One region of the Photobacterium atrarenae genome, then DNA from elsewhere that is predicted to be linked to it. Evidence: predicted binding sites of a transcription regulator. Region 1 holds the regulator's gene; the other holds the start of a gene.
What was found. Region 1 encodes CRP, which controls carbon source genes, mostly activating them, when cyclic AMP is high. Its sites were predicted from a motif close to TGTGANNNNNNTCACA; they were not measured.

Region 1 (7,544 bases):
TGAAGCTGCCGTCGGGCTGGACACCCCATTTTATACTTATCATTTGAGCACCGTGGTCCATTCATCCCGTCGCCTCAACGTCCACAATGTGGTGAAAACCCTGACCTTGGGCAATGACTACACCGGGGTGAGCGAACTATGCACCTTGTTCCTGCGCCCGCAGTGGCGGGAAGGACTGAACGGCCGTTTGCTGTCCAAGTGTCGCTTCATGATGCTGGCTGAACACCCGGAGCGTTTTGATAAGACGATTATTGCGGAAATGCGTGGCGTTTCTGATGACGAAGGCCACTCGCCATTCTGGGAGTGGCTCAAAGAGCATTTCTTCTCCATTGATTTTACCCTGGCCGATTACCTGACCGGGATTGGCAAGAAAGGCTTTATCGCCGATCTGATGCCGAAGCTGCCGATTTACGTCAACCTGCTGAGCCCGGAAGCCCAGGCAGTGATTGGCGAGGTGCATGAAAAGACCCGGCCGGCACTGCGCCTGCTGGAAAAAGAAGGCTTCAGCTGCAAGGGTTATGTTGACATTTTTGATGCCGGCCCGACGGTGGAATGTGACGTGCGCCATATCGAGTCGGTCCGCCATTCTCAGCGCCTGACCGTTGCCATCGGCGAGGTGGTCGATGGGGGCGATTGTATCCTCAGTAATACCTCGTTCGAGAATTTCCGTGCCGTGGTTGGCAAGGTGGCATTGCAAAGCGAGAAGCAAGTGGCAGTGATGAGCGCTGAAATGGCAGAAGCACTGCAAGTACAAGCGGGCGATCAGGTTCGCCTGATTGAGCAATAACAGACGGGAGAACATCATGACACAATGGATTGCGGGTAAATGGCAACCTGGCCAAGGCGAAGCGATGCAGTCGCTTAACCCATTTAGCGGTGAGGTGATCTGGCAGGGCCAGAGCGCGACGGCTGAGCAGGTGGAGCAAGCCGTTGCCAGTGCCCGTCAGGCACTACTGAGCTGGCGCAAGACCGATCTGAGCGAGCGCCGGGCAATTGTTGAACGGTTTGCTGAGTTGGTGAAAGAGAACAGCGAGCACATTGCCCGGACGATTGCCGAAGAAACCGGTAAGCCGTTGTGGGAAACCCGCACCGAAGCCGGCGCTATGGTGGGCAAGATTGCCATTTCCCTGCGCGCCTATGAAGAGCGCACAGGCTATAAGCAGAAAGAAGTTGCCGGCGGTACCCAAGCCGTGCTACGCCACCGTCCGCTGGGCGTAATGGCCGTCTTCGGCCCGTACAACTTCCCGGGCCACCTGCCCAACGGCCATATTGTTCCGGCTTTGCTGGCGGGCAACACCGTGGTCTTCAAGCCGTCGGATCTGACGCCGAAAGTGGCGGAAGAAACCATGAAGCTGTGGCAACAGGCCGGCCTGCCGGATGGCGTGATCAACCTGGTCCAGGGCGCGCGTGCGACCGGTGAAGCCCTGGCGGGCTCACATGGCATTGACGGCCTGCTGTTTACCGGCAGTGCCAATACCGGCCATATCCTGCACCGTCAGTTTGCCGGTCAGCCGGGTAAAATGCTGGCGCTGGAAATGGGCGGCAACAACCCGATGGTGATCTCCAAAGATTATGGCGAGCTCGATGCCACTGTCTACACTATTATTCAGTCGGCCTTTATCAGTGCCGGTCAGCGTTGCACCTGTGCCCGTCGTCTGTACCTGCCGAAAGGCCCTGAAGGTGATGCTGTCTTGGCGCGTCTGGTTGAAGCGGCGTCTCAGCTCAACGTTGATGGCCCGTTTGCCGAACCGCAGCCGTTTATGGGCCCGCAGATCTCGGTTGCAGCTGCGGACAACATTATCCGTGCCCAGGCCAACCTGGTTGAGCTGGGTGGTGAGATGCTGCTGGAAGCCAAGCGTGGTCAGGGGGCGGTGGTGACACCGGGGATCATCGAAGTCAGCAAGATTGCTGAGCTGCCGGATGAAGAATACTTCGGTCCGCTGCTGCAGGTTGCACGCTATGACGATCTGGCGCAAGCGGTTGAGCTGGCCAATGACACGCGCTATGGCCTGTCAGCTGGTCTGGTCAGCACCCAGGACGATGAATGGCAGTACTTTATCGACCATATTCGTGCCGGGATTGTGAATCGCAACCGTCAGCTGACCGGGGCCAGCGGTGATGCGCCGTTCGGTGGTCCGGGCGCTTCCGGTAACCTGCGTCCGAGCGCGTACTATGCCGCCGATTACTGTGCGTACCCGATGGCCTCAATGGAAGGCGAGCACACCGAACTGCCGGCACAATTGTCGCCGGGGATCACTATGTAAGTCGCGCCGGCCGCGACACCGCGATTAGGTAAGGGGAACAAGTATCATGGAAAGGGTCGAGCAATTGTTTAACGCGCTGTGGCAGGATTATACCCAGCGCTTGTGTCCATCAGCCGCGCAGGTCCATGACCTGCTCGAGGAAGATGAACCCCTGCTCAACGATCATATCGCGCTGCGGACATTCAACCTGCCGCAGGTCGGTCTGGATCGTCTGGCGGCACCATTTATCGCCATTGGCTATAAGCCTTGCGGTAAGTACCACTTCGAAGCGAAAAAGCTGTATGCCGAGCACTTCGAGCACCCGAATCCGGCGGCGCCGAAGGTGTTTATCAGTGAGTTGCTGGTGGGTCAGTTCTCATCCTTGCTGCAGCAGACGGTACGTGATCTGGTGAACCAGGTGCCGGATGCGGCGCTGAAGGATCCGGCATTCCTCTACGGTGGCCGGTTGTGGGATCTCGATTATGCCACCTATGAGCTGTTGTCGGCGGAAAGTGAGTACGCCGGCTGGGTTGCGGCCCATGGCTTTGGTGCTAACCACTTTACCGTCAGCGTCAACCAGTTGGAGCAGTTTACTGAGGTACGCGAGGTGAATCACTTGCTGCGTCATAATGGTTTTGCGATCAATGAAGCGGGCGGTGAAGTGAAAGGCAGCCCGGCAGTGCTGCTGGAGCAGTCATCGACCATGGCCGATCGGGTACCGGTGAGCTTCCTGGATGGGATCCGTGAGATCCCGGGCGGCTTCTATGAGTTCGCCAAGCGCTATCCGACCGAAGATGGCGAGCTGTATCGCGGTTTTGTCGAAGCATCAGCCGATAAGATCTTCGAAAGTACAAATCAGTGATGGCGTGATCATCAGATATCCGGCGAAGCGCGAACCGTTTCGCTGAGCACTCAGCAGCCAGGGTAAGGTAACTACCCTGGCTGTTTTTTTCTAAGTGAGTAAAGTTGGTAATGGCTCGTGCTGGTTGTCGAGTGGTGGCACCCAGTCGCTTTCCTGATCCTGGTGGCGGCTTTCGGGATCTAGCGGCGGTTGTTGTTCCAGGTAATGGCGCGGGTCGCTAAAGCCGGTCATCTCGATGGTGGCGGGCAGTGCCTGCAAAACGGCTGGTGGTGTTGTGCTGGTGTTGGGGGCAAAACGCTCGATATCCATATCGTGACTTTCCGCTGCTTGTTGATGTGGTTGGTATCGTTCGCCAGTTGCTGCGTTGCTATCGGGCCGCAATGGCGGAGGATACTGATCCCATTGATATGCTCAATTTAGCAGCAAATATGCAGAGTGCAAGGGCGGAGAGGCGCCGGAAGTTAGGTCCAAATCACGGCGATGAAAAAAGCCGCACGGGGTGCGGCTTTTGAACGATTGAGCGGTCGGCGTTTAGCGAGTGCCGTAAACGACAATGGTTTTGCCGTGGGCTGAAATCAGGTTTTGTTCTTCCAGCATCTTCAGGATACGGCCGACGGTTTCACGTGAACAACCGACGATTTGACCAATTTCCTGACGCGTGATCTTAATCTGCATACCGTCCGGGTGGGTCATGGCATCTGGTTGCTTGGCCAGGTTCAGCAGGGTTTGGGCAATCCGACCGGTCACATCCAGGAAGGCCAGGTCACCGACTTTCTGGCTGGTGACTTGCAGGCGGCTCGCCATTTGCGCAGAAAGACGCATCAGGATATCCGGGTTGACCTGGATCAGCTGACGGAATTTCTTAAAGGAGATTTCAGCCACTTCACATGGGGTCTTGGCACGAACCCAGGCGGTACGCTCCTGGCCTTCTTCGAACAGGCCCAGCTCGCCAATGAAGTCGCCCTGGTTGAGGTAAGACAGGATCATCTCCTTGCCTTCTTCATCCTTGATCAATACGGCAACAGAACCCTTGACGATGTAGTAGAGTGTTTCTGCTTTCTCGCCGGCATGGATCAAAGTGCTCTTTGACGGGTATTTGTGGATGTGGCAATGGGAAAGAAACCACTCTAGCGTTGGATCTGTTTGAGGTTTACCTGGAACCATATTACTAACTTCCTCTGCGTTTGTTGCCCAGCAATGACATCCCTATAATTCGCGGCTGGGCATCACAATAACATTGTTCGCCGACTAGGATATGCCAGTCAGCCGCTGGGCTGCAAGCTCACGTGAATAATTAGTTGAGAGTTTATCTTTTTTCGCCGGGTTTTTCTTGATATTGATCTATCTGAAATTGGCATTTTGCCGTTGTAACTGTGCACATGATCACACACTTGTGAGATAGTGTCTGAAACCCCTGTCAGCAGTAAGGAGTAAGCAATGCAATCGCGAGTGAAATGGGTCGAAGAGATGACGTTTTTAGGTCAGTCCAACTCCGGCCACAGTGTGGTGATGGATGGCAATGGCGGGGCGACCGCACCGAGCCCGATGGAGCTGGTGCTGATGGCCGCCGGTGGCTGCAGCTCGGTTGATGTGGTGGACGGGCTAAAATCTGCCGGCCAGAAAATTACCGGCTGTGAAGCGCAAATTTCCTCCGAGCGCCGGGAGCAGGCACCGCGGATTTTTACCACGGCTAACCTGCATTTTGTGGTCACCGGTCACGACTTAGATGAAGCCCTGGTTGCCAAGACTGTAGCCGATTCGCTGGAGAAATACTGCTCGGTGTGCCTGATGCTGGGCGAAGGGGTGGAAATGACCCACTCCTGGGAAGTGGTTCCGGCCTAAACGGAGACGTGACGAGAAGGGCTGCCTTCTTGTCACGTCCCGGTGACAGGGCCGTCGTTGGCTTAGCCAATCTTCCCGGTTTCGATCAGCTGTTGGATCAGGGGCCGCATGATCAGCTCCATGGCGAAACTCATCTTGCCGCCCGGCACTACCAGGGTATTGTGGCGCGACATGAACGAGCCTTGGATCATTGCCAGCAGATACGGGAAATCGACATTTTTGATGCCGCGGAAACGGATCACCACAAAGCTCTCGTCCAGGCTGGGGATCGCCTTGGCGGTAAACGGGTTGGACGTGTCGACCGTCGGGACCCGCTGGAAGTTGATGTGGGTGCGGGAGAACTGCGGGGTGATGTAGTTGAGGTAATCATCCATCGAGCGGACCACCGACTCCATCACCGCTTCCCGGGAGTGGCCGCGGTCGCGGGTATCGCGGACAATTTTCTGGATCCATTCCAGGTTAACGATCGGCACCATGCCGATCAGCAAATCCACATGTTGGGCGACGTTGACATCGCCATCCACCACCCCACCGTGCAGCCCTTCATAGAACAACACATTGGTATTTTCCGGCAGATCCTGCCAGGGCGTGAAGGTGCCCGGCATCTGGTTATAGGGCACGGCTTCGTCAAAGGTGTGGAGATAGCGGCGAAATTTCCCGCTGCCGTCGTCGCCGTACTGGCGGAAAAAGTTCTCCAACTGGGCAAAGTCATTGGCCTGGGGACCAAAGTAACTGATGTGCCGGCCTTGTTCTTTTGCCTTGCGGATCTCGACGTCCATTTCCGGACGGGTGAAGCGGTGGAAGCTGTCGCCTTCCAGCCAGGCCGCATTGATGCCCATCATGTTGAACATTTTGCGAAAGGCTTCGGAAGTGGTCGACGTTCCGGCGCCCGAAGACCCCGTAACTGCAATAATTGGATGTTTTGCAGACATGACAAACCCTGTCGTTAACAATAACGGAAAGAGTTATTAACAGGCGAGCAGGGGGCAGGTCAAGCCGGATTGTCAAAATTGCAGGGGATCTGCCGCGATCGCGGAACGTTACGTACCCAGTTGGCGGCGAAGTTTGATATCGACCGTTTCATGCAGCTCGGAGAACACAATCACCGCTTCGCCGCTCTGCAGTTGCTGGCGCACGTGGCTGACCTTCTCGCGCATGCTGAGCTCCTGCTCACCGTAATCGGTGCCCTCACGCAGCACGAAGTGCTCAATCAGGTTGGTCAGGGTGTCCGGGTCGATCTCTTGCCAGGGAATAATCATGGTAAAACTCTACGCGCAATGTCAGATACTACGTCGATTATATTGACAATTTCATCGCTTGTAGAGTTCTCATCCCATGGTTTGAGCGCGACGGGTTCAGGTGCTGTGCCCAGTACGGGCTTCAAACCAGGCCGGGACGGTGTGTTCAAGCCAGAACTGTGGCTTGTTCCACGATCCGGCGACGAACCCGACATGGCCGCCATATGGACTGAGGTGGTAGTCAATGTTGTCAGGCAAGGGGGAGCGCGGGATCACGGCCGGGGTCATAAACGGATCGTCGGCGGCATGGATGATCCGCAGCGGGATGGTGATGTGCTGGAGCTTGTCGAGCCCGCTGCACTGGCGGTAGTAGTCCTCGGCATCTTTGAAGCCGTGCAGGGGGGCGGTGACCCTGTCGTCGAACTGGCGCAGGGAGCGGATGGCATCGACCTGCTCGAGGGCCAGCGGCATCTCCTCCGGCAGCGCCAGGACTTTCTGGCTGAGGTTTTTCTTCATCGAGCCGAGCAGGTATTGCTGGTAGAGCCGTGAGAAGCCCTGTTCGATCCGTGCCGAGCAGGACGCCAGGTTCAGCGGCGGGGAGATCACCTGGGCTGCGGCAAGCTCGCTGCGATCTTGATGCTCGGCCAGGTAGTTGACCAGCATGTTGCCGCCGAGCGAGACGCCGACGCCCCACAGTGGGTTGTCGGGAAACTGCTGTCGTAGCCAGCGCAGGAAGAAAGTCGCATCACTGGTCTCGCCTGAGTGGTAACTGCGTGCCAGGCGATTGATCTCGCCGCTGCAGCCGCGAAAGTGCATCATTACCCCGAGCCAGCCCCGGCGTTTTGCCGCATAGAGCAGGCCGTTGGCATACGGACTGTGAAAGCTGCCTTCCAGGCCATGAAACAGCACCAGGATCGGCTGATCACCCGGATAGCTGTCACTGGGGCCGGTCCAGGCGAGATCGAGAAAATCCCCGTCCGGGGTTTCAATCCGCTGAGTTTGCGGGGTAAAGAGCGGGGTACGCCGCAACAGGCGCGGCAGCAGGGTTTGCAGATGGGCGTTGCGCAGGCCACTGGCCGGTTCAAAAGGAGTCATGGGTGCTGGCTGATTGAGTTGAGTTCTTGGTGTTATAGCACAACTGCGGCTCAGATTGCGTCGTAGCCCTGAAGCCGGCGGAGCAGATCAAGCGGTACGGCCAGGGTGCGGGCGTACTGTTGCAGGTTGCTGGCAGAGGCCTCCCGGCGCAAGGGCAGCTGCGCCAGCTGGTCGAGCAGTGCTTGTTGCTGGCGTTTTTCTAAGGTGAGTTCAAAGTCGAGCAGCTGCTGATAGCCCGGGCGGTCGAGCTGGGGTTTGAGTGCG
Region 2 (7,544 bases), 640 kb from region 1:
TGGACTTGCTGAATGATGGCCGGATCGGAAGCGACGGTCTCCAGGCAGCCGAAGTTGCCGCACTGGCATTTATCCCCGAGGGGATCAATTTGGATGTGGCCGATTTCGCCGACGTTGCGGTTATGGCCGAGGAAGACCTGACCATTGACGATGATCCCTGAACCGGTGCCGTGGTGGACGCTGACCAGAATGGAATCGCTGCAGTCCTGGCTGGCCCCAAAATAGTGTTCCGCAAGCGCCAGGCCGCGGATATCGTTGCCGACAAAACAGGATACGCCGAACGTGTCGCGGATCAATGTACCCAGCGGGAAAGGCTGGCTGATCTCGATATGCGGCATGTATTCAACGACACCATTTTCCGGATCAATCAGGCCCGGCAGGGTGATCCCAAATGCAACCAGCTCACGCATGACGCCCTGATTGTCCGCGATAAACTGGCGGATGTGACCAATCAGGCCGTCGGTGAGTGCCTGCTGGTCGGTGTAAACGAACGGATGGGCAGCGCTGGCCACATGCTTGCCGCTGAGATCAAAAATGGTGAGCTCAATATAGTCACGACCCAGACGGATCGCGATGGCGTGGAACGGGGTCGATTCGGTGGTCAGGGAAATAGCCCGGCGACCACCGGTGGAAGCTTGCTGCGCGACCTCTTTGATCAGGCCGCGCTCTAACAACTGGCGGGTAATTTTTGTCACACTCGCAGGCGCAAGCTGACTGACGTCAGCGACCTGAATTCGAGAAATAGGGCCTTGCAAGTCAATGAGTCTGTAAACTGCTGCACTATTGAGCTGTTTAACCAGATCAACATTACCAATTTGTCCGCCTGTCATAGTTTAGTTCTGCTCGTAATTGCCGTTAACAACCGTCGCCTGAACGTGGAAATCGCGATCAAAAACAGCCAGGTTAGCCACCATGCCTTTTTTGATAGCCCCCAGTGTCTTGTCCACGCCGATCGCGCGGGCAGGATACAGAGTAGCCATGCGTACTGCCTCGTCCAGGGCGATTCCTGCATGCTCAACACTGTTTTGAACCGCTTCAATCATGGTCAGTGCTGAGCCGCCAAGCGTGCCGTTTTCATCGACGCACTTGCCACCCCGGTAATATACTTTCTTACCGACAAAAATAAAGTGATCAATGTCTGCTCCTGCAGGCGCAGTTGCATCGGTAACCAGAACCAGCTTATCGCCTTTCAGGCGATGGGCGATTCGAATGTTGGCATAGTCGACATGGAAACCATCGGCGATGACGCCGGTATAGACTTCCGGGGTATCGTAAATGGCGCCGACCATTCCTGGTTCACGACCGGCAATCGGGCTCATGGCATTGAACAGATGGGTGGCAAAGGTGATCCCGGACTCAAACCCTTGGCGGGCCTCAACATAGGTGGCATTGGTATGTCCGGCGGAAACGATAATCCCGGCATCGGCCAACTGGCGGATGTGACTGTGATCGTTGCGCTCCGGTGCCAGGGTGACTTTGGTGATAATGTCGGCGTTATCGCACAGGGTACGGATCATCGCATCATCTGAGCGGCGAATATGCTCGACACTGTGGATGCCTTTTTTCATCACGTTCAGGTAAGGCCCTTCCAGGTGCAGGCCGAGCGAGTGATTCTGGTACTGGCTGTGATAGTCGCGTGCGGCTTTGATCGCGGCTTTCATATCTTCATCAGAAGAGGTGATCAGCGTCGGCAGAAAGCTGGTGCAGCCGGATTTCAGGTTAGCGCGGTGCATGGTGTGGATGGTGTCGGCGTTGATCTCGTCATTGAGCATGACACCGCCACAACCATTGAGTTGTAGATCAATAAAGCCAGGGGTGAGGTTGGCACCAGCCAGATCATAAACCTCAATGCCTTCAGGCAGTTCAGTTTCTGGGCAAACAGCATGAATGTTCACGCCGTCAATGATAACGGCGTGGTGATTCAGCACATCGCTCCCGGTAAAAATACGACAGTTGGTCAGCGCGTACATGAACAATTCCTTACAGGTGTTTGATATTGTCAGCTTCCAGTTCCTGGAAGTACTTCACAGTTTTTACTTTCAACTCCTGAGTGGATGGTTCATCGCAAACAATCAGGGACTTCGGATGCAGTTGCAGGGCGGAAACCGTCCACAGATGGTTGACCGATCCTTCAACCGCTGCTTCAAGTGCCTGGGCTTTGGCATGACCGGTCACCAGGATCATGATCTCTTTGGCATCGAGCAGGGTACCAACGCCTATGGTCAGGGCATATTTCGGAACCTGGTTGATGTTGCCTTCAAAGAAGCGGGAATTGGCAATCCTCGTGTCTTCCGTCAGAGTTTTGATCCGGGTCCGGGAAGAAAGTGAAGAGGCCGGTTCGTTAAAGGCGATATGCCCGTCGTTGCCGACGCCGCCCATGAAGAGGTGGATCTGACCGTAGGACTTAATTTTCGCTTCGTAACGCTGACATTCAGCTTCGTGATCTGCGGTGTTTCCGTTCAGCAGGTTGATGTTTTCTTCTTGAATATCAATATGGTTAAAGAAGTTGTTAAACATGAAGCTCCGGTAAGATTCCGGGTGGTCTGCCGGAATACCGATGTATTCATCCATGTTGAAGGTCACCACATGCTTGAAACTTACTTCTCCAGCTTTATAAAGCTCAATCAAGCGTTTATATGTTGCTAACGGAGTCCCGCCCGTTGGCAGGCCCAGCACAAATGGGCGTTCAGCTGTAGGTCGAAATTTATTAATACGATCAGCGATATAGCGTGCTGACCACAGTCCAACTTCTTTCGCATCTTGCAGTGGGATTAGTCTCACGGTGACACCTCATTCCAGTAGAAAACACAATAAAATCGTAGCGGATTCATCCTTTGTTTTGAATGATAAAATAAGTTTTATGATCGGGCTAGCAAAATCGCTCAGCTATAGCCTGAGCTGGTGATAATGATCACAATTGTTGAGGTTTTAATTTGCGGGTCAAAATTAATCTCTTACACTGCTGATAACTTAATCGGATAGCTAAAATAAGTTATCCCTACGACATCTGAGAAAACCACAGGGGGAATCAAGGTGAATATTCTTGGATATTTTCAAAAAGTCGGTAAGGCGTTGATGGTGCCAGTCGCCACATTGCCTGCCGCAGCAATACTGATGGGGGTTGGCTACTGGATTGACCCAACAGGCTGGGGGGCTAACAGTGCCGTGGCGGCCTTTATGATCCAAGCGGGTGCGGCCATTATCGACAATATGTCGGTCCTGTTCGCGGTCGGTGTTGCCTACGGGATGTCGAAAGACAAAGATGGTGCGGCGGCATTGTCCGGCTTTGTTGGCTTCCTGGTGGTGACCACCCTGCTGGCACCGGGTACAGTTGCACAGATTCAGGGACTTGAACTGAGCGAAGTTCCGGCGGCCTTTGGCAAGATTAAGAACCAGTTTGTCGGTATTCTGGTCGGTATTGTGGCAGCAGAAATCTATAACCGTTATTCCCATGTTGAGCTGCATAAAGCCCTGGCCTTCTTTTCCGGTAAGCGCCTGGTCCCGATTCTGATGTCTGTAGCCGGTATTTTCATGGCGTTTGTGCTGATGTTCATCTGGCCGACGGTGTACGGTGGATTGGTTTCCTTCGGTGAAGCGATTCAGGGACTGGGCGAAGCAGGTGCCGGGGTTTATGCCTTCTTCAACCGTTTGCTGATCCCTGTGGGTCTGCACCATGCGCTGAACTCTGTGTTCTGGTTTGATGTTGCCGGGATTAATGATATTCCTAACTTCCTCGGTGGCGCGAAATCATTGGCTGAGGGGACTGCCGTTCCTGGTGTGACCGGGATGTATCAGGCTGGTTTCTTCCCGATTATGATGTTCGGTCTGCCGGGGGCGGCGCTGGCGATGTACCATACAGCTAAAGCCAAGAATAAAGAGAAAGTTGCATCTATTATGATTGCCGCTGGTTTCGCCTCTTTCTTCACGGGTGTCACTGAGCCGCTGGAATTTGCCTTTATGTTCCTGGCGCCGGCACTGTATGTGCTGCACGCGCTGCTGGCAGGCCTGTCGGTTTACATTGCCGCTTCAATGCAGTGGATTGCTGGCTTTGGTTTCTCGGCTGGTTTTGTCGACCTGTTCCTGTCGACGCGTAACCCGCTGGCGGTGAACTGGTACATGCTGATTGTCCAGGGGCTGGTGTTCTTCGCACTGTACTATGTCATCTTCCGTACGGTGATTGTGAAGTTCAACCTGAAAACGCCGGGCCGTGAAGATGATGATGAGGGCACTGAAGACAGTGCAGCGACAGGCTCACAAGAAACCGGTGAACTGGCCAAGCAATACCTGAAAGCGTTGGGCGGCCACGGCAACCTGGAAAACATTGATGCCTGTATTACGCGTCTGCGTTTGACACTGAAAGACAGCAGCCTGGCTGATGAGAAAACCCTGAAAGCGCTGGGCGCGATGGGGGTTGTGAAGCTGGGAACCAACAACCTGCAGGTGATTCTGGGTCCACTGGCGGAGATTGTTGCCGGGGAGATGAAGAAAATTCCGGCTTCAGAAGATCTTTCTTCGGTGAAACTGCCTTAAGCGTCTGCTTCCCTGACTATAATCGACAGGATTTACTGGCGATATCTTTCAAGAAACCCTGCTTCGGCGGGGTTTTTTTATCCATATCGACAAACAATGCATACTATTTGTTGAGTCGTGACCCATATTTATGGATCATAGAGAATCCCAAATCCTGTAAGCACACGAGGTGTCTTTGATGAGTGAGTCTGAAGCTCGTCCAACTAACTTTATCCGCCAGATCATCGATGCGGATCTAGCCAGTGGCAAACATACAAGCGTTCATACCCGATTCCCGCCGGAGCCGAATGGCTACCTGCATATCGGTCATGCAAAATCCATCTGCTTGAACTTCGGCATAGCTCAGGACTATCAGGGCCAGTGTAATCTTCGTTTTGATGATACCAACCCTGAGAAAGAAGACATCGAATACGTTGAGTCGATTAAAAACGATGTGAACTGGCTGGGCTTTGAGTGGGACGGTGAGATCTGTTACTCATCAAACTACTTCGACCAGCTGTACGGGTTTGCAATTGAATTGATTCAAAAAGGCTTAGCCTATGTTGATGAGTTAAGCCCTGAACAGATCCGCGAGTTCCGTGGTACCTTGACTGAGCCGGGTAAGCCAAGCCCTTACCGCGATCGCCCGGTCGAAGAAAGCCTGGCGCTGTTCGAGTCGATGAAAAGTGGCGAAGTGGAAGAAGGAAAGATGTGCCTGCGCGCCAAGATCGATATGGCGTCACCGTTTATGGTGATGCGTGATCCGGTGCTGTACCGCGTGCGCTTCGCAACTCACCATCAGACTGGCGACAAGTGGTGCATCTACCCGATGTACGATTTCACCCACTGTATTTCGGATGCGCTTGAAGGGATCACTCACTCGATCTGTACCCTGGAGTTTATGGACAACCGCCGTCTGTATGACTGGGTCCTGGATAACATCACCATCGATGCTCGCCCGCACCAGTATGAGTTCAGCCGTCTGAACCTGGAATACACCGTGATGTCGAAGCGTAAGCTGAACCAGCTAGTGACTGAAAATCTGGTTTCTGGCTGGGATGACCCACGGATGCCAACGATTTCGGGCCTGCGTCGTCGTGGCTTCACGCCGGCTTCGATCCGCGAGTTCTGTAAGCGAATTGGGGTGACCAAGCAGGATAACACCATCGAGATGAGCTCGTTGGAGTCCTGTATTCGTGACGACCTGAACGAAAACGCCCCGCGTGCGATGGCGGTGCTGGATCCAATCAAAGTAGTGATTGAAAACTTTGACGGTGAGCCTGAGCTGCTGGAGGTGGCCAATCACCCGAACAAGCCGGAGATGGGCAGCCGTCAGGTGCCGTTTAGCCGCGAAGTGTACATTGAGCGCGAAGACTTCCGCGAGGAAGCGAACAAGAAGTACAAGCGTCTGGTACTGGGCAAGGAAGTGCGTTTGCGCGGTGCCTATGTGATTAAAGCTGAGCGCATCGACAAAGATGAAGACGGCAACATCACCACGATTTACTGCACTTACGATCAAGATACCCTGGGGAAAAACCCGGCGGACGGCCGTAAGGTGAAAGGGGTGATCCACTGGGTTTCTGCTGCAGCTGCACTGCCGGCAGAGTTCCGCCTCTACGATCGTCTGTTCACGGTACCGAATCCGGGCGCAGCGGATGACTTCGTTGCGGTGATCAATCCGGAATCACTGCAAGTGAAACACGGTTTTGTTGAGCCGTCGTTGGCGAAAGCGGAAGCTGAGAAAGCGTTCCAATTTGAGCGGACGGGTTACTTCTGTGCCGACAGCAAAGACTCAAACTCAGAGAACCTGGTGTTTAACCGCACGGTCGGCCTGCGCGATACCTGGGCCAAGATCGGCGACTAGGCTTGATTGAGAATATAAAAAACCAGCCAAATGGCTGGTTTTTTTATGTCTTGTGCGCTCAGGTAAGCACAAGAGGGCAGGAAGTTATTTGCGGTCGTGCAGCTCGGGGTGCTTGCTGCAATCGCCTTCCATGCAGTGGCCGTACAGGTACAGGCTGTGGTTGGTCAGCTTGACATTAAAGCTGGCTGCAATATCTTTTTGCCGCTCTTCAATGAGATCATCTGAAAACTCAATTACTTTGCCGCAGTCCAGGCAGACCAGGTGATCGTGGTGGTGTTGCGTTGCGAGTTCAAAAACAGATTTACCACCCTCGAAATGATGACGGGTCACAATGCCGGCATCATCAAACTGGTTCAGAACACGGTAAACGGTTGCCAGGCCAATCTCTTCACCGATATCGATCAGCTTTTTGTATAAGTCTTCGGCACTAATGTGCTGGCATTCCGGGCTCTGCAAGACTTCCAGAATTTTAAGACGCGGTAGCGTGACTTTTAAGCCTGCTTGCTTAAGTGCAGTATTGTTATCTGACATTCGAGTTTCCTATTGGCTAGCCGCAGCAAAAAACGGTGCGGTAGTCGTTCTCATTTATATTCATTATAAGTGACCCTTAGGCAACAATAAACCTTAAAAAATACGGGGTCTGCATATCTGAGAAGTTTTCCTTGGTTGCAAGGATGTTAAAAGTATGTATATTGTTCTCATCGTACCAGTTGGCACAGGAGAACTCCGTGAATGCGCTTTTCTACCACCCCAAGCTTGTAAAGTTCGCCCTGAATTTATGGCCACCCTTTTGGGGGGCCGGGATCAAAATTGTTCAGATTTCCGACGATTACCGCCGTGTGACGGTTCGGCTGAAACTGCGCTGGTGGAATAAGAATGCCAACCGGACCCAATATGGCGGTAGTATTTTTTCCCTGACCGATCCGATTTATGCCTTGATGCTGATGGGTATTTTGGGCAGGGAGTATTATGTCTGGGACAAGCAGGCGGAAATTAATTTTATCAAGCCCGGTAATACGGATTTGACGGCAGAGTTTGTGATCTCAGATGAGCGGGTCCAGGAAATTCGTCAGGCTACCCAATATGGGGAGAAGTACTTCCCTGAATTTGTGGTGAATGTGAATGATGCGCGGGGGGAAATGGTCTCACAGATTCGACGTGTGCTCTATAT

Region 2: the regulator CRP is predicted to act here: its motif matches at 2,901-2,916, upstream of nagE (N-acetylglucosamine-specific PTS transporter subunit IIBC).

Annotation. Positions count from the first base shown of each region.
Region 1 is NZ_CP101508.1:242,686-250,229, forward strand. Features, by position in the region: gene astA (arginine N-succinyltransferase) at 1-787, shown strand, start outside; gene astD (succinylglutamate-semialdehyde dehydrogenase) at 804-2,264, shown strand; gene NNL38_RS01170 (DUF1338 domain-containing protein) at 2,311-3,105, shown strand; gene NNL38_RS01175 (hypothetical protein) at 3,196-3,414, opposite strand; gene crp (cAMP-activated global transcriptional regulator CRP) at 3,637-4,269, opposite strand; gene NNL38_RS01185 (OsmC family protein) at 4,543-4,947, shown strand; gene NNL38_RS01190 (phosphoribulokinase) at 5,010-5,879, opposite strand; gene NNL38_RS01195 (YheU family protein) at 5,988-6,206, opposite strand; gene NNL38_RS01200 (hydrolase) at 6,303-7,280, opposite strand; gene NNL38_RS01205 (TIGR02444 family protein) at 7,331-7,544, opposite strand, start outside.
Region 2 is NZ_CP101508.1:877,877-885,420, forward strand. Features, by position in the region: gene nagC (DNA-binding transcriptional regulator NagC) at 1-830, opposite strand, end outside; gene nagA (N-acetylglucosamine-6-phosphate deacetylase) at 834-1,970, opposite strand; gene nagB (glucosamine-6-phosphate deaminase) at 1,981-2,781, opposite strand; gene nagE (N-acetylglucosamine-specific PTS transporter subunit IIBC) at 3,034-4,530, shown strand; gene glnS (glutamine--tRNA ligase) at 4,709-6,373, shown strand; gene fur (ferric iron uptake transcriptional regulator) at 6,458-6,904, opposite strand; gene NNL38_RS04400 (DUF4442 domain-containing protein) at 7,048-7,544, shown strand, end outside.